2 regions of the Kitasatospora sp. NPDC056138 genome follow, and region 2 is predicted to be linked to the other one. Evidence: predicted binding sites of a transcription regulator. Region 2 holds the regulator's gene; the other holds the start of a gene.
The links. The regulator HrcA, encoded in region 2, represses chaperone genes, less so after heat shock. The targets are predictions, from matches to a motif close to TTNGCACTCNGNNNNNCNGAGTGCNAA.

Region 1 (11,242 bases), on a different contig from region 2:
CGGTGGCCGTGCTCTCCAGGCTGGCCCCGCTGGTCGGCGCGGTGGTCGTGGTGACGGGTCGGCCGGCGGCCGTCGCCGCGCGGTACGGCGGCTTCGCGGGCGTCCCCGGGCTCGGACACCTCACCGTGCTCGGCCAGTACGGTGCCGAGCGCTGGGAGGCCGCCACCGGTGAGCTGACCGCCCCCGAACCGCCGGCCGGTGTGGCCGCCGCCCGGGCCGAACTGCCCCGGGTGCTGGAGCGGGCGGGCGCCCACCCCGGTACCTGGGTGGAGGACAAGGGCCGTGCGCTCGGCGTCCACACCCGTCGTACCGACGCCCCCGGCGCCGCGCTCGACCTGCTCCGCGAACCGCTCGGCCGGCTCGCCGCCGGCCACGGACTGATGGTCGAACCCGGCCGCTACGTCCTGGAGTTGCGCCCGCCCGGGGTGGACAAGGGTGCGGCGCTGACCGCCTTCCTCGCCGAACGCCCGGCCGTCGGCGCGGTGCTGTACGCCGGGGACGACCTCGGCGATCTGCCCGCGTACGCGGCCGTCGAGAAGCGCCGTACGGACGGCCGGCCCGGACTGCTGGTGTGCAGCGGCGGGACCGTGGCGGGTGAACCACAGGTCGGTGAACTCGCCGAGCGGGCCGACCTGTTGGTGTCCGGTCCGACCGGACTGGTCGCGCTGCTGGCCGAGTTGGCCGACCGGATCGGCTCGGGGCGCTGATCCGGCCGGCGCCGGCCGTGCGGGCGCGGGCGTGTCCTCGAGGACGCCTGGGCCCCTGGCACGGAGCCTCAGTCCAGGGCGTGGAGCTGGTCCAGGAACCACTGCTGGGGCGGCAGCGCGGTCGAGGCCGCAGCCAGCCGCTTGGTGCGGTCCGCGCGTTCGTGACCGGGCATGGTCAGGCCCCGGTGCAGGGCCTCGGCGGTGGCGACGATGTCGTACGGGTTCACCGTGATGGCGTCGTCGGCGAGTTCGGCGCAAGCGCCCGCCTCGCGGGAGAGCACCAGGGCGCAGCCCGCGTCGGAGACCACCGGGACCTCCTTGGCGACCAGGTTCATGCCGTCCCTGATCGGGTTGACCAGGGCCACGTCGGCGAGCCGGTAGGCGGCCAGCGAGCGCGGGAAGTCGTCGTCGACGTGCAGGATCAGCGGGCGCCAGGTGGCCGTCCGGAACTCGTCGTCGATCTCCTGCGCGATGCGCCGGACGGCGGCCGTGTACTCGCGGTACTCGGGCAGGTCGTGGCGCGAGGGGTAGGCGAAGGCGACGTGCACCACCCGGTCCCGCCACTCGGGGCGGGTGCGGAGCAGGTGCCGGTAGGCGAGCAGACCGCGGACGATGTTCTTGCTCAGCTCGGTGCGGTCCACCCGGACGACGGTCCGGCGCGGCGCCCCGTCCGCGGAGCGGCCGACCGCCTCGCGCAGGGTGGCCAGCTGGGCGTCCACGTCCGGCCGGTGGGCGCGCGAGCGGAGGAAGTCCGCGTCGGCGCCGAGGCCGTGGACGCCGAGCCGGGTGGTGCGCCCGGCGTGCGTGACGGTGAGGGCGTCCCGGTCCACCGTCGCGCCGAGCACCGCCTCGCAGCAGTCGGCGAAGGCGAGTGCCCACCGGAGGGTCAGGAACGCCGCGCGGTCGGCGCCGAGGATGCCCGCGAGCACCGCCTCGGCGACGTCGTCCGGCAGCATCCGGTAGTACTCCGGCGGGGCCCACGGGGTGTGCGAGAAGTGCCCGATGCGCAGGTCGGGGCGGAGCGCGCGGAGCTGGGTCGGGGCCAGGGAGAGGTGGTAGTCCTGGACGAGCACCACCGCGCCGGGGGCCGCCTCGGCGGCCAGCGCCCGGGCGAAGGCGGAGTTGTACGCGCCGTAGGACTCCCACTCGCGGCGGAACCGGTCGTCGAAGAGCGGCGAGACGGGGGTGTCGTACAGCAGGTGGTGGACGAACCACAGAGTGGAGTTGGCGATGCCGTTGTAGGCACGGCGGAAGGTGTCCGGATCGATGTCGAGCATCCGGACGGCCTGGCCGCCGACCTCGAAGCCGCCTAGGTCGAGCCGGCCGTCGGGGGACCGGCGGGCCGCCGCGCGGTCGGCGTCGCCGAGCGCCGCGCAGACCCAGACCGAGGACGGGTCGTCGATCGCGGAGAGCCCGGAGACCAGGCCGCCGCCGCCTCGGCGCAGGGTCAGCGATCCGTCGTCCTCGAGGGTGAAGGACACCGGGCCGCGGTTCGAGGCCACCAGGATCGGGGCCCTGCCGGTCGGATTCGAACGTTCGGTCGCGAGATCGCCCATGTCTTGAACCTTGCCGGGCCCGGGGTGCCGGAAACCCTCCGGGTCGGGACACCCGCCGGGGCCGGGGCGAACGGATCGGGGGCGCGCGGAACCGCGCACATCGAAGGTGCGTGGTCCCCCGCGCCCCCGAGGGCTAACCCCGTTCCCGGTACTCGGGAACGCTGAGCATCGGAGGGCGTTCGAGGGCCGTGACCGGGTGGGTGTGCGGGGTGAAGCCGCGGGATCGGGAGGCCCGGGTGAACTGGGTGAGGTGCGGGTGGACCAGGTCGTCCGCGGCCTTGAGGCGGTGGGTCCGGTCGAGGCGTTCCAGGGCCGTGCGGTAGATGGTGGCGGCCATCCGGCCGAGGGCCTGGCCGTCCTGGTGGCGGTGGTGCCGGACGCCGACGTCCACCTGCGCCAGGGCGTCGAGGCCGACCTCGTCCAGGGCGTCCACCAGCAGGCCGAGCTCGACCCCGTACCCGGTCGGGAAGTGCAGCCGCTCCAGCAGTGAGCGCCGGGCCGCGTACTCCCCGCCCAGCGGCTGGACGAACCCGGCCAGCTGCGGCCAGTGCAGGTTGAGCAGCGGACGTGCGACCAGCTCGGTGACCCGGCCGCCGCCGGCCGGTACGACGGCGCCCTCGGTCTCCAGCGGCCGGTCGTACATCGCCTTGACCAGCTGGATGCCGGGGTCGGTGAGCAGCGGTCCGACGATCCCCGTGACGAAGGCCGGGTCGAACTCGCGCAGGTCCGCGTCGATGAAGCAGACGATCTCGCCGGTGGTCGCCAGCAGCGAGCGCCAGAGCACCTCGCCCTTGCCCGGCACGGTGGGTATCCGGGGCAGGATGTCGTCGCGGTGCACCACCCGGGCGCCGGCGGCGGCGGCCAGTTCGGCGGTCCGGTCCACCGAGCCGGAGTCGACCACCACCAACTCGTCGACCAGCGGGATCCGTTCCACCAGTTCGCGCCGGATCACCCGGACGATCTCGCCGACCGTCGGTTCCTCGTCCAGCGCGGGCAGCACCACGCTGACGGAACCGGCCCGGCCGGCCGCCCGCTTGGCCGCGAGCAGGGCCTCGACGGGACGGTCGGCGGCCGCCCAGGAGTGGCTGCGCAGCCAGCGCTCCACCTCCGGCAGGAGGGCCTCGGTCAGCTGGTCGGGCACGGTGTCGCTCCTCGTGTTCGGATGGAAACGGTCGGGTTCATCTCGCGTGTCGGACGCTCCCGTTCGAGCTTGACACCTTCGGCTACAGTCTTCGTAACCCGGCCGGACCTGCGTACATCGGGGTCGGCCCGGCAGCGTGACCACAACTTCACAGAGCTCATCCAGAGGGACTGAGGGAACGGCCCGTTGACGTCCCGGCAACCTTCTCGCCCGGCGGTCACAGGCCCCGGCGGGACAGGTGCCAATTCCGGCCTGTGGCGCAGCCGCGTCACGGGGAAGATGAGGAGAGAGGCCTCCGCCATCATGGCTACCGCTACCCAAGCACCCGTTGCGACCGTCGACCTCGGCCCTGCCGCCGCGCTGTCCTGTCGCGAGTGCGGTACCCGGTTCCCCCTCGGTCCCAGTTTCGCCTGCCTGGAGTGCTTCGGCCCGCTGGAGATCGCCTACGACTTCGGCTCCTACCGGGCCGAGCAGTTGCGCGAGCGGATCGAGTCGGGCCCCGCCAGCATCTGGCGCTACGCCCCGCTGCTGCCCGTCCCGGCCGACGTGGCCGGCAAGCCCAACCTGAACCCCGGCTGGACCCCGCTGGTCAAGGCCGACAACCTGGGCCGCGAGCTGGGTTTCACCGCACAGCTGCACGTCAAGGACGACTCCGGGAACCCGACCCACTCCTTCAAGGACCGGGTGGTGGCCTGCGCCATCGAGGCGGCCCGCGCCTTCGGCTTCACCACCCTGTCCTGCTCCTCGACCGGCAACCTGGCCGGTGCGGTGGGCGCGGCGGCGGCCCGGGCCGGGTTCAGGTCCTGCGTGTTCATCCCGCACGACCTGGAGCAGGGCAAGGTCGTGATGGCCGGTGTCTACGGCGGCGAACTGGTCGGCATCGAGGGCAACTACGACGATGTGAACCGGTTCTGCTCCGAGCTGATCGGCGATCCGGCCGGTGAGGGCTGGGGCTTCGTCAACGTCAACCTCCGTCCGTACTACGGCGAGGGCTCCAAGACCCTGGCGTACGAGATCTGCGAGCAGCTCGGCTGGCGGCTGCCGGAGCAGATCGTCATCCCGATCGCCTCGGGCTCCCAGCTCACCAAGATCGACAAGGGGCTGCAGGAGCTGATCGGGCTCGGCCTGGTCGAGGACCGCCCGTACCGGATCTTCGGCGCCCAGGCCGAGGGCTGCTCCCCGGTCTCCGCCGCCTTCAAGGCCGGCCACGACGTGATCCGCCCGGTCAAGCCGGACACCATCGCCAAGTCGCTGGCGATCGGCAACCCGGCCGACGGCCCGTACGTGCTGGACATCGCCCGCCGCACCGGCGGTGCGGTCGAGGACGTCACCGACGCCGAGGTGGTGGCCGCGATCAAGCTGCTGGCCCGCACCGAGGGCATCTTCGCCGAGACCGCCGGCGGGGTGACCGTGGGCGTGCTGAAGAAGCTGGTCGAGAGCGGCCGGCTGGACCCGGCCAAGGAGACCGTCGCGATCAACACCGGTGACGGCCTGAAGACCCTGGACGCGGTGTCCGACGCGGGCCTGACCGCCACCATCCGCCCGACGCTGGACTCCTTCCGCGCCGCCGGCCTGGCCTGAGCCCGACGCCGCCCGGGCCACCCGGCGTCCCACGACCCACCACCTAGGAGCTTCGCACCATGAGCGCATCCGTCCGCATCCCGACCATCCTGCGCACCTACACCGGCGGCGCCGCCGAGGTGACCGCCGAGGGCGCGACCCTGGCCGCCGTCATCGCCGACCTGGACGCCAACCACCCCGGCATCGCCGCCCGGATCCTGGACGACACGGGCAGGCTGCGCCGCTTCGTCAACGTCTACGTCAACGACGACGACGTGCGCTTCGACCAGGGCCTGGAGACCGAGATCAGGGACGGCTCGTCCGTCTCGGTCATCCCCGCCGTGGCCGGCGGCTGCTGAACCGCCGGAGCGGACCCCGCACACCTGCGGACGCGGTCGCCGCTACCACACCGGGAGCCGTCGACGGGCATGGAATGTTTATTTCCGTGCCGGTTGGCGGCTCTTGGCGTGCCGGTGGAAAAGGGCGCTCTCAAGTGGCGGTAAAGTGCGCAGGTGTCGGCATACTCCCCCGCCGACCACATCTCGGGAGCGAGGCCCAGGAGCGGCCGGTGACTGACGCTCCGCCAGCCGATCGCATACGCAAGGCTCTTCCGGCCGCTGAGACGGACCCCGGGCGGTCCACGGCAGAAGATGTCAGGACGACGTCAGAAATTTACCGGCGATTTGCGACTGTTCGTCCATTATGCCCGGCAGGAATTGGCGCATTCTGCCGCTTTTATCCCGCGACACCCGAAAGCTTCCGGATGGAATTCGCGGAAGTTGGGCCTGTTGCAGAGGGCGTCTGTCCGGATACATTCAGCGGCGGTCGTACGCAATCACCCGTCGACCCGGCAACTCCCGGGAAACGACGGCGGTTTGCGACGTGCACGGCTGTGCCCAGGGGGGGTTCCCTCGGGCCGGCCTACCAGCCTGGGCCCGCAACCTGCGGGTCCGTGAAGGGCCAGCACAGCACAAGGGGAGTTCGGAATGGCTCAGGGCACCGTCAAGTGGTTCAACGCGGAGAAGGGCTACGGCTTCATCGCGGTCGACGGTGGTGCGGACGTGTTCGTCCACTACAGCGCGATCCAGATGGACGGCTACCGCACCCTCGAGGAGGGCCAGCGGGTCGAGTTCGAGATCTCCCAGGGGCAGAAGGGTCCGCAGGCGGACATGGTCCGCAACGCTGCGGTCTGACCTTCCGACCTGCGGAGCCCTCGGCTCGGTCACGAGCTGGCGCTCACTCTGTTCGAGCAGTGGACCCGTACGACGCCTGTCGTGCGGGTCCACCGCCGTCTGCGGGGCCCGGGGCCGACTGCCGACTGCCGGTCGACACTGCCGCATTGGGCTTGCACTCGATACCCCGGAGTGCTAATCATTGGCGTTAGCACTCTCAGCTTGAGAGTGACAAACGGACCGGGTCGGTGAGGCCCCAGGGAGCGGCAGGGGAAAGGACCCGCGCTCGCAGGGCCGTCCGTCGCGGGCACCTCTCGGTCCGAGCAGTCGACCGTGTCCTGGAGGACCACTTCCGATGGCCAAGATCATCGCGTTTGACGAGGAAGCTCGCCGCGGCCTTGAGCGCGGCATGAACCAGCTTGCCGACGCCGTCAAGGTGACGCTGGGCCCCAAGGGCCGCAACGTCGTCCTTGAGAAGAAGTGGGGCGCCCCCACGATCACCAACGACGGTGTCTCCATCGCCAAGGAGATCGAGCTCGAGGACCCCTACGAGAAGATCGGCGCGGAGCTCGTCAAGGAGGTCGCCAAGAAGACCGACGACGTCGCGGGTGACGGCACCACCACCGCCACCGTGCTCGCCCAGGCGCTCGTCCGCGAGGGTCTGCGCAACGTCGCCGCCGGCGCCAACCCGATGGCTCTGAAGCGCGGCATCGAGAAGGCCGTCGCCGCCGTCTCGGACCAGCTGCTGGCCCAGGCCAAGGACGTGGAGACCAAGGAGCAGATCGCCTCCACCGCCTCCATCTCGGCCGCCGACACCCAGATCGGCGAGCTCATCGCCGAGGCCATGGACAAGGTCGGCAAGGAAGGTGTCATCACCGTCGAGGAGAGCAACACCTTCGGCCTGGAGCTCGAGCTCACCGAGGGCATGCGCTTCGACAAGGGCTACATCTCCGCCTACTTCGCCACCGACCTGGAGCGGATGGAGGCGTCCTTCGAGGACCCGTACATCCTGATCGCCAACTCCAAGATCGGCTCGGTCAAGGACCTGCTCCCGCTGCTGGAGAAGGTCATGCAGAGCGGCAAGCCGCTCGTCATCATCGCCGAGGACGTCGAGGGCGAGGCCCTGTCGACCCTGGTCGTGAACAAGATCCGTGGCACCTTCAAGTCCGTCGCCGTCAAGGCCCCGGGCTTCGGTGACCGCCGCAAGGCCATGCTCGGCGACATCGCCATCCTCACCGGTGGCACCGTCATCTCCGAGGAGGTCGGCCTCAAGCTGGAGAACGCCGGTCTGGACCTGCTGGGCACCGCCCGCAAGGTCGTCATCACCAAGGACGAGACGACCATCGTCGACGGTGGCGGCGACAGCGACCAGGTCGCCGGCCGCGTCAACCAGATCCGTGCCGAGATCGAGAACAGCGACTCGGACTACGACCGCGAGAAGCTCCAGGAGCGCCTCGCCAAGCTGGCCGGCGGCGTGGCCGTCATCAAGGCCGGCGCGGCCACCGAGGTCGAGCTCAAGGAGCGCAAGCACCGCATCGAGGACGCCGTCCGCAACGCGAAGGCCGCCGTCGAGGAGGGCATCGTCGCCGGTGGTGGCGTCGCGCTGCTGCAGGCCGGTGTCGCCTTCGACAAGCTGGAGCTGGACGGCGACGAGGCCACCGGTGCCAACATCGTCCGCGTGGCGCTGGAGGCCCCGATCAAGCAGATCGCGACCAACGCCGGCCTCGAGGGCGGCGTCGTGGTGGAGAAGGTCCGCAACCTCCCCGCCGGTCACGGCCTGAACGCCGCCACCAACGAGTACGTCGACCTGATCGCGTCGGGCATCATCGACCCGGCCAAGGTCACCCGCTCCGCGCTGCAGAACGCCGCCTCCATCGCGGCGCTGTTCCTCACCACCGAGGCCGTCATCGCCGACAAGCCGGAGAAGGCCGCTGCGGCCGCCGGCGGCGGCATGCCGGGCGGTGACATGGACTTCTGATCCCCCGGGGATCGGCGAGTTCTGATCGTCTGCGAGGGCGGTCTCCCCACTGCGGGGAGGCCGCCCTCGCGGCGTTCCCGCCCCGCGTTCACTCGTCCGTGGCACGCTGGGCGCATGAACGCCGTCGGCGACTTCGAGTCGGACCACCTTGAGGACGAGCAGCGTCACGAGGAAGGGGGATCGGGGGTGACGGCCATGGCAGTCGAGTCGGACCGGCAGTGGTCCTACCTGTTGGACACCTGGCGGGAACTGGACGTTCCCGAGGGCTGGCGCGCCGAGATCGAGGGAGGGCAGATCGTCTTGGTGCCACCGCCGAACACGGGTCACAACCTGATCGCCGCACGGGTCCACCGGGCGCTGGTCCGGTGCCTGCCGGACGACGTCGAGGTGTTCCAGACGCTCGGCACGCAGATCGCCCGGCTGGAGAAGCTCTACATCCCGGATCTGGTGGTCGTGGACACCGCTGTCCTCGCGGTGGACGAGGACGGTCCGGTCGACGCCGCCGAGGTGCTGCTGGCGGTCGAGATCACCTCACGGAGCACGGCCCGGCACGACCGGACGAAGAAGCTCTGGGGCTATGCCCACGCCCCGGTCCCGCTCTACCTGCTGATCGACCGCTTCGACGAGCCCGGCCCGACGGTCACGCTGTTCTCCGAGCCCCACAACGGTGCGTACCGGCAGAGTCTCCGTACGCCTTTCGGCAAGCCGGTCGGCCTGCCGGCGCCGTTCGGCGTCGAGTTGAGCACCGAGGGCTTCCCTGTGCCGAGCTGACCTGCGGGACAATGGGTGGATGGCCAGTTCTGACATCGAAACCGCACTGCACGCCGCCCGCGCCCTGATCCTCGCCGACCTCACCGCCCGGGACGTGGCCGAGGCGGAGGTCGTCTCGATGGTCGAGAAGGCCGTGACGCACCGCCGCTGGTGGCTGGAGCAGTGGCCGGCCGGGACGGAGTTCGTCCTCGGGCTGCTGGCGCAGGACGTGCAGGACGCGCTGCTGGAGGCGTACGGCCGCTGGCCGCTGTGCACCGCCTGCGCCGCGGACGGCGACCCGCACGCGCTGAGCGTGGAACCCGAGCTGGGGGCGGAGCCGCACTGGGTCTGCGGCAAGAACGCCACCGTGGTGGCCCCGGTCGGCGGGCTCGGCTGAGAGCGCTCAGGTCAGTGCGGTGAGTTCGGCGAAGAGGTTGGCGCGGGCTGCGGTGCCGAACCGCTCCCGGGCCGCCGGGGTGCGGTAGAGGGCGGGCAGGTCGAGCAACTGCCGCAGGACGGCGGCCCGTCCGGTCCGGAAGGCGTCGTCGGGGACGAAGCCGTACTCCTCGCGGACCGCCGCCGCGTAGGCCGCGTACGCCTCCGGTGGGCCGCCGAGTACGGCCAGGTCGGCGTCGCAGAGCACCTCGCCGTTGCGGTCACCGGGTTCGGGGTGGTGGCTGGCGGTGAGCCGGACCAGCCGGACCACCTCGGCGGTCGACTCCTCGGCCAGGCCCGCCTCGCGCAGTGCGCGGGCGGCCAGCTGGGCGCTGCGCTCCTCGTTCTCGGACCGGTCGGGGCGGTAGACCGCGTCGTGGAACCAGGCCGCCAGCAGGACGGCGTCCGGGTTCTCGGCGTACCCGGCCAGGGCGTCGACGTGGTCGAGCACCGCCGTCAGGTGCGCCGTGGTGTGGTACCGGCGCTGGGGTTCGGCCCAGCGCCCCAGCAGGTCGCGCCCGTACGGCGCGGGGTCGGCGGTGGCGCCGCAGCGGATCAGCAGGGCGTTCCAGCGGTCGAGCAGCGCGGGGGCTCCGGTCGGCATGCGGCCATTGTGGCGGGGCGGGCTGACGGTCGGTCGGCCGGGGTCGGTCGGCCGGGGCGGCGGGGGGCTCGCCGGGCGGGTCCACGATGTGGCAAGGTAGCGATATGTCTAGACCAATTCTCGAAGTCATCGCGCTGACGGCACAGGATGCCCAGGCTGCCGAGTCCGGTGGCGCCGACCGCCTCGAACTGGTCACCGACATGGCTGCCGACGGACTGACCCCCTCGGTGGCCGACTTCGCCGCCATCCGGGCCGCCGTCCGTGTCCCGCTGCGGGTGATGCTCCGGATCCGCGACGGCTTCGCACCGGGGGACCTGGACGAACTGCTCGCCCGCGTCGCCGCGCTGCGGGCCGAGGGCGCCGAGGAGTTCGTGTTCGGGTTCCTGAGTGCCGACGGTGCCGTCGACCTGGCCGCGACCACCGCCGTCGCGGCGGCCGTCGAAGGCTGCCGGTGGACCTTCCACCGGGCCCTCGACCACAGCGTCGACCGGGCCGCCGTCCGTGCCGCGGTGGGCGAACTGCCCGGCCTGGACACCTTCCTGACCTCCGGTGCGGCCGCCGGGGTGGAGACCGGCCTGGGGGTCCTGCTGGGGGAGCTGGCCAAGTCCGGTGCGCCGGGCTACCGCCAGGGGATCCTGGTCGGCGGCGGCCTGCGCGCCGGACACGTTCCTCAGCTGCGGGCGGCCGGCTTCGACGCCTTCCACGTCGGCGGCGCGGTCCGCGGCAACGGCTGGACCTCCCCGGTCGAGGCCGCCAGGGTCGCCGAGTGGCGCGCCCTGGTCGACGCCTGAGCGCCTCGGCCGCCGGGGCGGGCGGCCCGTGCCGTCCGGACCGGCGGCCCGCCCCCGCGGGTGACGCCTACCGGGTCAACTGCTCCGGCAGGGGCTCGGAGTGCAGCACCGTGAGCCCCGAGACCGCCCGGGTCAGCGCGACGTACAGGCGGCGCAGGCCGGTGCGTTCGTCCGGCTCGCCCGCGACCACGGCGGCCGGCTCGTCCAGGACCACGTAGTCGTACTCGAGACCCTTGGCGAGCGAGGCCGGGACCAGGGTCAGCCGGGCCTCGCTGCTGGTCTCGGTGCCGGGGTCGAGGAAGGGCAGCCCGGCCTCGGCGAGCACCCCGGCGAACAGCGGGATGCGGGCGTCGGCGGTGATCAGGCCGGTGGAGCCCTCGCGGGCCAGGGCCCTGCGGCAGCTCTCGACCACGGCCTCGGTCAGCCCGTCCGCGACGTGCTCGACCGCCAGCGCGCCGGGGGTGTCGCGGATCGAGGTGGCGGGGGCCAGTCCGGGCGCGATCGCCGGGAGCAGCCGGGAGGCGTACGCGATGACCTCCTCGGGCACC
Region 2 (11,242 bases):
ACAGTCACCGGCTCAGCGGCCGTTGAAGGCGTCCTTCAGCCGCGAGAACAGCCCCTGCTGCCCCGGCGCGAACTGCCCGGAGGGACGCTCCTCGCCGCGCAGCGAGGAGAGCCTGCGCAGCAGGTCCTCCTGCTCGGGGTCGAGCTTGGTGGGCGTCTGCACCTCGACGTGCACTATCAGGTCGCCCCGGCCGCCGCCGCGCAGGTGCGTGATGCCGCGCCCGTGCAGCGGGATGGACTGCCCGGACTGGGTGCCGGGACGGATGTCCACCTCCTCCAGGCCGTCCAGGGTCTGCAGCGGCACCTGGGTGCCGAGCGCGGCGGCCGTCATCGGGATGGTGACGGTGCAGTGCAGGTCGTCCCCGCGCCGCTGGAAGGTCGGGTGCGCGGTCTCGGCGATCTCGACGTAGAGGTCACCGGCGGGGCCGCCGCCGGGGCCGACCTCGCCCTCGCCGGCCAGCTGGATCCGGGTGCCGTTGTCCACACCGGCCGGGATCTTGACCGTGAGGGTACGGCGGGCGCGGACCCGGCCGTCGCCCGCGCACTCGGGGCACGGGGTCGGGACGACCGTACCGAAGCCCTGGCACTGCGGGCAGGGACGGGAGGTCATGACCTGGCCCAGGAAGGACCGGGTGACCTGGGAGACCTCGCCCTTGCCGCGGCACATGTCACAGGTCTGCGCGGAGGTGCCGGGTGCGGCGCCCTCGCCGGAGCAGGTGGTGCAGGTGACGGCGGTGTCGACCTGGAGCTCCTTGGTGGTGCCGAACGCGGCCTCCTCCAGGGTGATCTCCAGACGGATCATCGCGTCCTGGCCGCGCCGGGTCCGCGAACGCGGGCCGCGCTGGCCGGAGGCGGCGCCGAAGAAGGCGTCCATGATGTCGGAGAAGCCGAAGCCCGCCGCACCGGCGCCGAAGCCGCCCGCTCCACCGCCGCCGCCGTTGGGCGACAGCGGGTCGCCGCCGAGGTCGTACACCTGCCGCTTCTGCGGGTCGGAGAGCACCTCGTAGGCGGCGTTGATCTCCTTGAACCGCTCCTGCGTCTTCGGGTCCGGGTTGACGTCCGGGTGCAGTTCGCGTGCCAGGCGCCGGAACGCCTTCTTGATCTCGTCCTGCCCCGCATCCCGTCGGACGCCGAGTACCGCGTAGTAGTCCGTGGCCACCAAATGCTCCGCTTGTTCCGCCTGTAGAAGTGCTTGCGACTGGTCACCGCCGGTTCAACCAGCGGCCTCTCTTACGACTCGGCCAGGATCTGACCCACGTACCGTGCCACCGCTCGCACCGCCCCCATTGTGCCCGGGTAGTCCATCCGGGTCGGACCGATCACCCCGAGTTTTGCCACACTCTGGTCGCCGGAACCGTAACCGACCGAGACGACAGAGGTGGAATTGAGCCCCTCGTACTCGTTCTCGTGACCGATCCGGACCGTCATCCCAGCATCCGCCGTCTCACCCAACAGGCGGAGCAGGACGACCTGTTCCTCCAATGCCTCCAGCACCGGCTGGATGGTGAGCGGGAAGTCGTGTCCGAAGCGGGTCAGGTTGGCCGTGCCGGCCAGCATGATCCGCTCCTCGTTCTGCTCGGCCAGCGTCTCGAACAACGTGGCGAGCACCACACTGACCGTCGGGCGGTCGTCCGGCTCGAAGGCGCCCGGGAGCTCCTCCAGCGCGCCGGGGACCTCGGGCAGCGGCCGGCCGACCGCGCCGGCGTTGAGCCGGGAGCGCAGATCGGCCAGCACGCTCTCACCGACCGTGCCCGGACAGTCCACCAGCCGCTGCTCGACCCGGCCGGTGTTGGTGATCAGCACCAGCATCACCTTGGCCGGGGCCAGCGCCACCAGCTCGATGTGCCGCACCGTCGACCGGGACAGCGAAGGGTACTGGACCACCGCGACCTGTCTGGTCAGCTGCGCGAGCAGCCGGACCGTACGGGCCACCACGTCGTCCAGGTCGACCGCGCCGTCCAGGAAGTGCCGGATCGCCCGGCGCTCCGGCGCGCTCATCGGCTTGACCTCGGCCAGCCGGTCGACGAACAGGCGGTAGCCCTTGTCCGTCGGGATCCGGCCGGCGCTGGTGTGCGGCTGGTGGATGAAGCCGTCGTCCTCCAGGGCCGCCATGTCGTTGCGCACGGTGGCCGGGGAGACACCCAGGTTGTGCCGCTCGACCAGGGCCTTCGAGCCGACCGGCTCCTCGGTGCCCACGTAGTCCTGCACGATCGCGCGCAGCACGGCCAGCCTGCGCTCGTCCAGCGGACGGATCTCGCGACGGTCGAGGCGGCGCGCGTCTGCCTTGCGCTCGTCAGCACTGCGCTCGCTGTACACGGCACGCACCTCCGTCTTCGTCCGTTGAACCGATGGCTGCCCGGCTCTCTTGGCACTCTGGAAGGCAGAGTGCCAGAACCGTACCTGCCAGTGTACGGCCCGGGTCCGACGGCAGGAACGGGCCGCCCCGGTGATCCTTGCCGGATCTCCGGTGTGAAGTCGGTGCCCCGGGGCTCCGCGAGTGGCAGCATCGAAGGCGAGCGACGGCAACGAAGGAGCAGAGATGTCGGCTTCATCCCAGCACTCCCGCTTCGCACCCGACCGCGGCCTGACCGGGCGGATGGTCGTCACGATGTTCTTCATCGGGCTGCTCTATGTCGGGTTCACGGGCGTCCTGATCGTCCTGCTGCGCGGGGCGTGGCCGTTGATCGTGCTGATCTCCGGCGGCCTCTTCGTGGCCCAGTTCTGGTTCAGCGACAAGATCACCGAGCGGGCGATGGGCGCCCGGTCGGTGACCCCGGAGCAGTACCCGCAGCTGCACGGGACCATCGACCGGCTCTGCGCCCTGGCCGACATGCCCAAACCCCGGGTGGCGGTCGCCGACAACGACATGCCCAACGCCTTCGCCACCGGCCGCAATCCGCAGAACGCCGTGGTCTGCGTCACCACCGGGCTGCTGCGCCGGCTGGAGCCGGAGGAGCTGGAGGGCGTCCTCGCCCACGAGCTCTCGCACGTCGCGCACCGGGACGTCGCCGTGATGACGATCGCCGGATTCCTCGGCGTGCTCGCCGGGGTGATGACCAGGATCGCCCTGTACGGCGGCTTCATCGGCGGCGGCAACCGCAACAACAACGACAGCAACGCGGCCATCGCGATGCTGATCATCCCGCTGGTCAGCATGGTGGTCTACGCGATCAGCTTCCTGCTCACCAGGCTGCTCTCCCGCTACCGCGAGCTGGCCGCCGACCGGGCCGCCGCCCAGCTCACCGGCCGGCCGAGCGCACTGGCCTCGGCGCTCACCAAGGTGACAGGTCAGATCGCGGCCATCCCGAGCAAGGACCTGCGCCAGGCGCAGCCGTACAACGCCTTCTACTTCGCGCCCGCGCTGAGTGCCCGGGAGACCGCGAGCCAGCTGCTGTCCACCCACCCGTCGCTGGAGCAGCGGCTCGCCCAGCTCGCCCGGATCTCCGCCCAGCTCGGCCGCTGACCGCACCTCGAAAGGACCACCGTGGGATTCCTGGACGCCCTCTTCGGCCGCACCAAGCCGGTCAGGCCCGATCTCGACCAGCTCTTCGCCGTGCCCTCGGCGGCGCTCACCCTTCAGGCGGCGGCCGGGTTCCGCCCGACCGGGCTCGGCTCGGTGTGCTTCGCCGCGGTGGAGGGCGGTGCGTTCGGCGAGGTGGAGCGGCAGGTCCGGGCGCTGCTCGACGCCGACACCGGGCGCGGCGGCGCGCCGGTCGAGGCCAGCCAGGACTCCTACGGCTACTCCTGGCTGCTCGCCCGGCACACCCCCGAGGAGCTGCCGGAGCTGGTCAACGACCTGCACGCGGTCAACAGTGAGCTGGAGGCCAACGGCTTCGGCCCGCAGCTGCTCTGCTCGATCGTGGCCTTCCGCAACGAGAGCGGCCAGCCCCTGGGCCTGGTCTACCTCTACAAGCGCGGCACCTTCTACCCGTTCGCCCCGCTCCCCGGCGAGAAGCGCAACAACCCGGTGGAGATCCAGGTCAAGGCGATGCTCGCGGACGACCTGCGGATCGAGCCCGACCTGTCCCGCTGGTTCCCGGTCTGGGGTGCCCCCGGCCTCTGACCTCGGGCCGGGCCGGGGGCTGCCGGGAAGCTGCCGACGGGCTACCAGGTGAAGGCCGCCTCCGCGTTGGAGAGGTAGTGCTGGATGTCGTGGAACCCGAGCCAGGCCTCCCACATGGTGCGGGAGGCCCCGTCGCCCCACGGGTTGCCGAGGCAGATCCGGCCCCCGGGGACGTCGACGTCCTTGACGAAGTAGGCGTGGCTGGTGGCGAGCCGGCCACCCATCAGGGTGTCCCGGTCGCTGCCCTGGCCCTTGGTGCCGACGGTCACCGCCTGGCCCCGCGCCTTGCGGTCGGCGATCTCGTGGATCACCCAGGGCGAGCTGATGTCGATGTCCTGCACGGGCCTGGCGGTCAGGAACGCGAGCGCCCGCGCGGCGAGACCGCCGTGGGCGATCTCCTCGTACCCCCGGTACCACTGGGCCACGGCCTTCTCGTAGTAGCCGGGCCAGGTCTCGGCGTAGCGCGGGTCGCTGCTGTGCCCCTTGGCCCCGTACAGGCTGTTGCCGACCATCGGCAGGTCGGCGACCACCGTCACGTCGTACGGCCGGCCCTTCTCGTACAGCGTGAAGGTGACCGAGCCGTTGGCCTCCTGGCGCAGATGGCGCGGGGCGTAGGCCGGGTTGGCCTGCAGCACGGCCTGCATGGACGTCAGCATCCAGCAGGTACCGAACCGGCCCTGGTCCATGTCCTGCCAGCTCATCGCCTCCGTGGAGGCCGAGACCCGCTGCCAGTTCTCGGTCAGGTACGTGCCGTCGACCTGGGCGAACGGCCCCTCGGGGAGCACCCAGCCGGCGGTCCTGCCCGCACGCTCGTCCTCCGGCAGCAGCCGGTACGTCGGCTGGCTGCACGGCATCGAGTCGCCGATCAGCATCGTCGCGTACGGACTGACCGTGCGCAGCAGCCAGTTGAAGACCTCCTGCTGCCGGTAGAAGTCGTACGCCTCCTCCTCGTTCGCGTCGGTGACGTGCATCAGCTCGTCCCAGCGCAGCAGCCCCTGCGGGCCGAACCGGCGGATCACCAGGTCGAGTTCGGCGGGCGGCAGCGGCACCAGCAGGTTGCCGACCTGGTCCAGCAGCGGACGGGCGCCGAAGCGGTCGGTGTCGGCGAAGAGCGCCTCCCAGGCCTGGCGGCCGACCGCTTCGACCCGGGCCGGGTCCGGCGGCGGGCCGGGCGGCTGCCAGGGGAGTTCCACCACGGGGTGACCGTCGGGGACGTACTTCAGCCGCTCCAGGCCGACCTCGTCGGTGAACGCCTTGGTGATGTTCACCACCGCCATGACCTCGCGGCCGAACGGGAGGTAGCCCGCCACGTTGTTGGCCGCCTGCTGCCAGTTGTTGCGGTGGTAACCCACGTGCCCTCCCCCGTCGCGTGCCCGTGCCTCGCCCACGGGCGACCAAGAGGATACGAGGGTTCCCCGACACCTGTACCGGCGGGGGCGGCGCCCCGCCTCGTGCGCCCGCTCCCTGACACCGCACCAGGTTTCATATAGTCGGCCGCATGCACAGCAGGCAGTACGGACCCGACCTGACCCCGCCGTGGAAGCGGCAGCAGCCCGCGCCGGAGGTGGCCGCCGAGCGCGACCTGGTGGTCGAGGAGGTGAGTACGGGGTTCTGCGGGGCCGTGGTGCGGTGCGAGAAGACCGCCGAGGGCCTGACCGTCACCCTGGAGGACCGGTTCGGCAAGCACCGGGTCTTCCCGCTGACGCCCCGTGGCTTCCTGCTGGAGGGCCGGGTGGTGACACTGGTCCGCCCGGCCGCCCCGGCGCCCGCCCGGCAGGGCGCCGGGGCGGGGGCGGGGGCGGGGCGCACCGCCTCCGGTTCGATCGCCGTGCCCGGCGCACGGGCCCGGGTGGCCCGGGAGTCGCGGATCTACGTCGAGGGGCGGCACGACGCGGAGCTGGTCGAGCGGGTCTGGGGCGACGACCTGCGGATCGAGGGCGTGGTCGTGGAGTACCTGGAGGGGATCGACGACCTCCCCGCGATCGTCGCCGAGTTCGCCCCGGGGCCGGGACGCCGCCTGGGCGTCCTGGTCGACCACCTGCTGCCCGGCACCAAGGAGCAGCGGATCGCGGCCCGGGTCACCGGCGACCGCGTGCTGGTCGTCGGCCACCCGTACGTCGACATCTGGCAGGCCGTGAAGCCGGGCAGCGTCGGCATCCCGGGCTGGCCCGCCGTCCCGCGCGGCGAGGTGTGGAAGGAGGGCATCTGCCGCCGCCTCGGCTGGCCGCTCGACACCCCGGCCGCCTGGAAGCGCATCCTCGCCTCGGTCCACAGCTACAAGGACCTGGAGCCGCAGCTCCTCGCCAAGGTCGAGGAACTGATCGACTTCGTCACCGTCCCGGAAACCCCTTAGCGGCGAGGGGCCCGTCCGCAGGGGCGCGGGCCGTCTCCACCGCCCCCGGGACGGCCGGCCGGCCCCTGCCGGAGGCCCGTCGGTCAGTCGACCAGGTCGCGGACCACCGCGTCCGCCAGCAGCCGCCCCTGGAGCGTGAGCCGGGCCCGCCCCGCACCGAACGCACCCGCGTCCAGCAGCCCGTCCGCCAGGGCCCGCTCGGCGGCGCGCCGGCCGTCGGCGGCGAGCAGCGAGAGCGGGCAGCCCTCCCGCAGGCGCAGTTCGAGCAGGATGCGCTCGACCCGGCGGTCCTCGTCCGGCAGGACCTCGCGGCCCTGCGCGGGGGTGCGCCGCTCGGCCAGGGCCTGGGCGTACGCGGCGGGGTGCTTGGCGTTCCACCAGCGCACACCGCCGACGTGGCTGTGCGCGCCGGGGCCCGCACCCCACCAGTCGGCGCCGGTCCAGTAGAGCTCGTTGTGGCGGCACCGGCCCGCGTCGGTGGTGGCCCAGTTGGAGACCTCGTACCAGGAGTAGCCGGCGGCGGAGAGCGCCTCCTCGGCGATCAGGTAGCGGTCGGCGTGCACGTCGTCGTCGACCATGGGGAGTTCGCCGCGCTTGATCCGGGCGGCCAGCTTGGTGCCGTCCTCGACGATCAGCGAGTACGCCGAGACGTGGTCGGGCCCGGCGCCGATCGCGGCGTCCAGCGAGGCCCGCCAGTCGTCGTCGGACTCACCGGGGGTGCCGTAGATCAGGTCGAGGTTGACGTGCTCGAAGCCCTCCGCCCGCGCCTCGGCGACGCACGCCTCGGGGCGGCCCGGCGTGTGGTGCCGGTCGAGCAGCGTCAGGACGTGCGGGCGGGCGCTCTGCATGCCGAAGGAGAGCCGGTTGTAGCCGCCCTCGCGCAGCTCGGCGAGGTAGGCGGGGTTCACCGACTCCGGGTTGGCCTCCGTGGTCACCTCGGCGTCGGCGGCCAGACCGAACTCGTCCCGGATCGCCGCCAGCATCCGCACCAGGTCCCGCGCGGGCAGCAGGGTCGGCGTGCCGCCGCCGAGGAACACCGTCCGCACCGGCAGCTCGGCGTCGCCCAGGACCCGCCGGGCGTGCCGGATCTCCGCGATCAGGTTGTCGGCGTACGTCTCCTGGGAGGCCACCGCGCCGGACGAGCGGAGCTCGGTGGCGGTGTAGGTGTTGAAGTCGCAGTAGCCGCACCGGGTGGCGCAGTACGGCACGTGCACGTAGAAGCCGAACGGCCGCCGGCCCAGACCGGCGAGGGCGTGGTCGGGCAGGGAACCGTCGGACGGCACGGGTTCGCCGTCGGGGAGTGCGGAGGGCATGCCCCCATTGTCCGGTACGGCTCACGACACCCTGAAATCAGGACCGGAGCCGGACCGGACCGGGTGGCGTCACGCCTCGTTGGCCCCCTGGTACATCTCGGCGACCGCGTCGGCGTAGACCCGCTCGACCACCGGGCGCTTGATCTTGAGGCTCGGGGTCAGCTCACCGTGCTCGACGTCCAGGTCGCGCGGGAGCAGCGAGAACTTCTTGATCGTCTGCCAGCGCTGGAGCTCGGCGTTGACCTTCCGGACGTAGCCGTCGACCAGTTCCCTGACCTCCGGGGTGGCGACCACCTCGGCGTACGACCTGCCGCCGAGGCCTCGCTCGCTCGCCCAGGGCATGATCACGCCCTCGTCCAGGGCGATCAGCGCGGTGCAGAAGTTGCGGCCGTTGCCGATCACCAGGACGTTGCTGACGAACGGGCAGACCGCCTTGAACTTGCTCTCGATCTCGGTGGGGGCGACGTACTTGCCGCCGGAGGTCTTGAAGACGTCCTTCTTGCGGTCGGTGATCCGCAGGTAGCCGTCCTCGACCAGCTCGCCGATGTCACCGGTGTGGAACCAGCCGTCCGGCTCCAGCACCTCCCGGGTCTGCTCGGGCAGGTCGTGGTAGCCGCGCATGACACCGGGGCCGCGCAGCAGGATCTCGCCGTCCTCGGCGATCCGGACCTCGGTGCCGGGCAGCGGCAGGCCGACCGTCCCGATGCGGTAGTCCTCGGCCGGGTTGACGTTGGTGCCCGCGCTCGTCTCGGTCAGGCCGTAGCCCTCCAGGACCGGCACGCCCGCGCCCTTGAAGAAGTACCCGATCTCGGGGGCCAGCGCCGCGCTGCCGGACACCGAACCGCGCAGCCGCCCGCCGAAGGCGGCCCGGATCTTGGCGTAGACCAGCTTGTCGGCGACGGCGTGCTGGAGGCTCAGCGCGAGGGGAGCGCCGGCCTTGCCGGTGGCGACCAGGCTGGCCTGGGTGGCCCTGGCGTAGTCGCGGGAGACCTTGGCCGCCCACAGGAAGATCTTGTACTTGGCACCGCCCTCCGCTCTGGCCTTCCCGGCGATGCCGTTGTAGACCTTCTCGAAGATGCGCGGCGCGGAGCACATCACGGTCGGCCTGATGGCCGGCAGGTTGTGGATGATCCGGTCCACCCGGCCGTCCACGGCCATCACGTGGCCGGTGGCGATCTGGCCGGAGATCATCGCCTTGCCGAAGACGTGCGAGAGCGGCAGCCACATGAACTGCACGTCGTCGGAGCGCAGCAGCCCGCTCTCCTGCTGGGCCACGCCCTGGTACGCCCAGCAGTCGTGCACCAGGCGCACGCCCTTGGGGCGGCCGGTGGTGCCGGAGGTGTAGATCAGGGTGGCGAGCTGCTCCCGGTCGAGCGCGTCGACCGCCTTGGTGACCGCGTCGGGGTGCTCGGCGAGGTACTCGCTGCCGCGCCGCTCCAGCTCGGCCAGGGTGAGCACTTCGAGGCCCTCGTCCTCTGGGCGCTCGGCGGTGCCGTCGAAGAGGACGACGAACCGCAGCTCGGGCAGCTTCGCGCGCTCGGCGACGGCCTTGGCGAGCTGCGCGGCGTTCTCGGCGAACAGCACCGTGCTGGCGGAGTTGGCCAGGATGAAGGCGGTCTCCTCGGCGTTGGTGCTGGGGTAGACCGTGGTGGTCGCGGCGCCCGCGCACATGTTGCCGAGGTCCGCGATGATCCACTCGACCCTGGTGGAGGCGGCGATCGCGACCCGCTCCTCGGGCCGGACGCCGAGCGCCATCAGCCCCGCCGCCACCGCCTTGACCCGCTCGGCCGTCTGCGCCCAGGTCAGCGAGCGCCACTGCTCGGCGCCGGGTGCGCCGTCGGCGGCGTGCTCGTCCAGGGGCGCCGGGAAGCGGTACGCCTCGGCGTCCGGAGTGGCCGCGACCCGGTCCAGGAAGAGGTGGGCGACAGAGGGCGGACGTCGCTCGATCATGGTCTGCGCGGTGCTCAACGAGGACCTCCGGGGGCGGGTGGCCGAGGGTGAGGGCGGTGGCTGTGGGGGCAGGCCGACCGGCCCGCCTTATTAACTTGCCAGTAACAAGAGGGCAATACGCAGCCTAGGGGTAAGCGCGCCATTCCGTAAGAGGGTTCCGCAGGCTGGCACACCGACGGACCTGCAGTGCAGCCTCACTGCGGGGTGGTGGTACGGATGCACACGAAACCTGCCCGACCCCGGGGCGCCAGAGCCCCGCTCCGCCCCACTCGACTTTAGTCGATTTCATGATCGGCGGGCGGGTGTTCGCCGGCCCCGTGTGAGGTTCGCGAAGCCGATCGCACGGCCGGTGCTGTGGGCACTGGGGCGGGGCGAGGGCACCGCCTCGCGCACCCGGCCGGCCATCGCCCTGGTCACCGACCTCGCCACCGCACTGCCCGAGCGGACGATCGACGTGGTCGCCGACGCCGCCCACCACCACGAGGACGTCACCGCCCTGCCCGAGAACGTGACCTGGACCTTCCGACTGCAACGCAACGCTGTCCTGACCGGCCCCACCCCACCCAGGACCGGCCAGCCGGGCCGCCCCCGCAAGATGAGGCGGCAAGCTCGGCACCCCCGGCCAGGTGCCCAGGACGCTGACGACTGGGCGACGGCCCGGGGCAACCGCTACGGCACCCTGGAGAGCGGCCCCCGCCCTGCGTGTCGGGCGGGGGCCGGCGTGAGCGGCTCGCGGTCAGTGGTGCGCGGCGGTTCTGGCGTTGGCGGCGAAGTTCAGCGGGTCGCAGGCGTGGCAGCCGAGGCGGTCGCTGTTGTGCGCGGAGTCCAGGGCCCGGCGGCGGCGGTCGAGGATGACCTCTGGCGACTCCTCGTGGAGGCTGCCGAAGCCGATGGTGCGGCGCTCCTCCCAGGCGATGGAGTTGCACGGCAGCACATGGCCCGAGGCGTCGATGTAGAGCTGGCCCAGCTCCACCGCGCAGGAGCGTCCCCGGACGGCGGTCTCGGTCGGCCGCGAGGTGCGGACCTCGGCGAGCGGCAGCTCGGCGAAGCCGGACGGGATGGGGCTGATCAGGGTGGGGGCCGGTCCCGGTGCCGCGCTCAGCTCGGCGACCGTGGCCGCGAAGCGCCTGCGGGACTCGTCGGTCCAGCCCCTGGCCATCGGCCCCTTGACCGGGATCAGGTGCCACAGGTCCATGCTCGGCCAGAACGGCAGGTCGACGAAGGCCGCCAGGTCGTCCGCGTTGGAGGGCATGAGCACCGTGTTGACCTGGCAGAAGACACCGCGGGCCGACAGCCGGGCGAAGACGTCCGCGATGACCTGGTCGGAGAAGGCGGGCAGCTTGCGCCAGTTGGCGTGGCGCTCCGGATCGGCGTGGTCCCGGGAGAGCACCACCTTGGTCAGTCCCGGGGAGTCGAGGAGCGCGTCGTAGGCGGGGTCCAGGACGGTGCCGTTGGTGATGAAGCCGAAGTCCAGACCGAGCTGGGCGGTCAGCTCCAGCAGGGCGTCGAACTCCGGGTAGGTGACGAACTCGCCGCCGGTGAAGAGCAGTCGCCGCCAGCCCTG

Region 1: a site for HrcA is predicted at 6,309-6,335, ahead of groL (chaperonin GroEL). Genes of this name have one in related genera too.

The regions. Positions count from the first base shown of each region.
Region 1 is NZ_JBHJVK010000018.1:73,298-84,539, forward strand. Features, by position in the region: gene otsB (trehalose-phosphatase) at 1-707, shown strand, start outside; gene ACFC1R_RS14310 (trehalose-6-phosphate synthase) at 776-2,263, opposite strand; gene ACFC1R_RS14315 (glucosyl-3-phosphoglycerate synthase) at 2,397-3,404, opposite strand; SAM riboswitch class I at 3,559-3,690, shown strand; gene thrC (threonine synthase) at 3,708-4,985, shown strand; gene ACFC1R_RS14325 (MoaD/ThiS family protein) at 5,045-5,323, shown strand; gene ACFC1R_RS14330 (cold-shock protein) at 5,951-6,157, shown strand; gene groL (chaperonin GroEL) at 6,492-8,114, shown strand; gene ACFC1R_RS14340 (Uma2 family endonuclease) at 8,310-8,885, shown strand; gene ACFC1R_RS14345 (hypothetical protein) at 8,905-9,261, shown strand; gene ACFC1R_RS14350 (hypothetical protein) at 9,268-9,903, opposite strand; gene ACFC1R_RS14355 (copper homeostasis protein CutC) at 10,008-10,694, shown strand; gene ACFC1R_RS14360 (HelD family protein) at 10,762-11,242, opposite strand, start outside.
Region 2 is NZ_JBHJVK010000032.1:80,368-91,609, reverse strand. Features, by position in the region: gene dnaJ (molecular chaperone DnaJ) at 13-1,158, opposite strand; gene hrcA (heat-inducible transcriptional repressor HrcA) at 1,230-2,243, opposite strand; gene htpX (zinc metalloprotease HtpX) at 2,539-3,462, shown strand; gene ACFC1R_RS20415 (hypothetical protein) at 3,484-4,062, shown strand; gene ACFC1R_RS20410 (C2 family cysteine protease) at 4,104-5,414, opposite strand; gene ACFC1R_RS20405 (DUF3097 domain-containing protein) at 5,561-6,415, shown strand; gene hemW (radical SAM family heme chaperone HemW) at 6,499-7,728, opposite strand; gene ACFC1R_RS20395 (AMP-dependent synthetase/ligase) at 7,798-9,696, opposite strand; gene ACFC1R_RS20390 (radical SAM/SPASM domain-containing protein) at 10,415-11,242, opposite strand, start outside.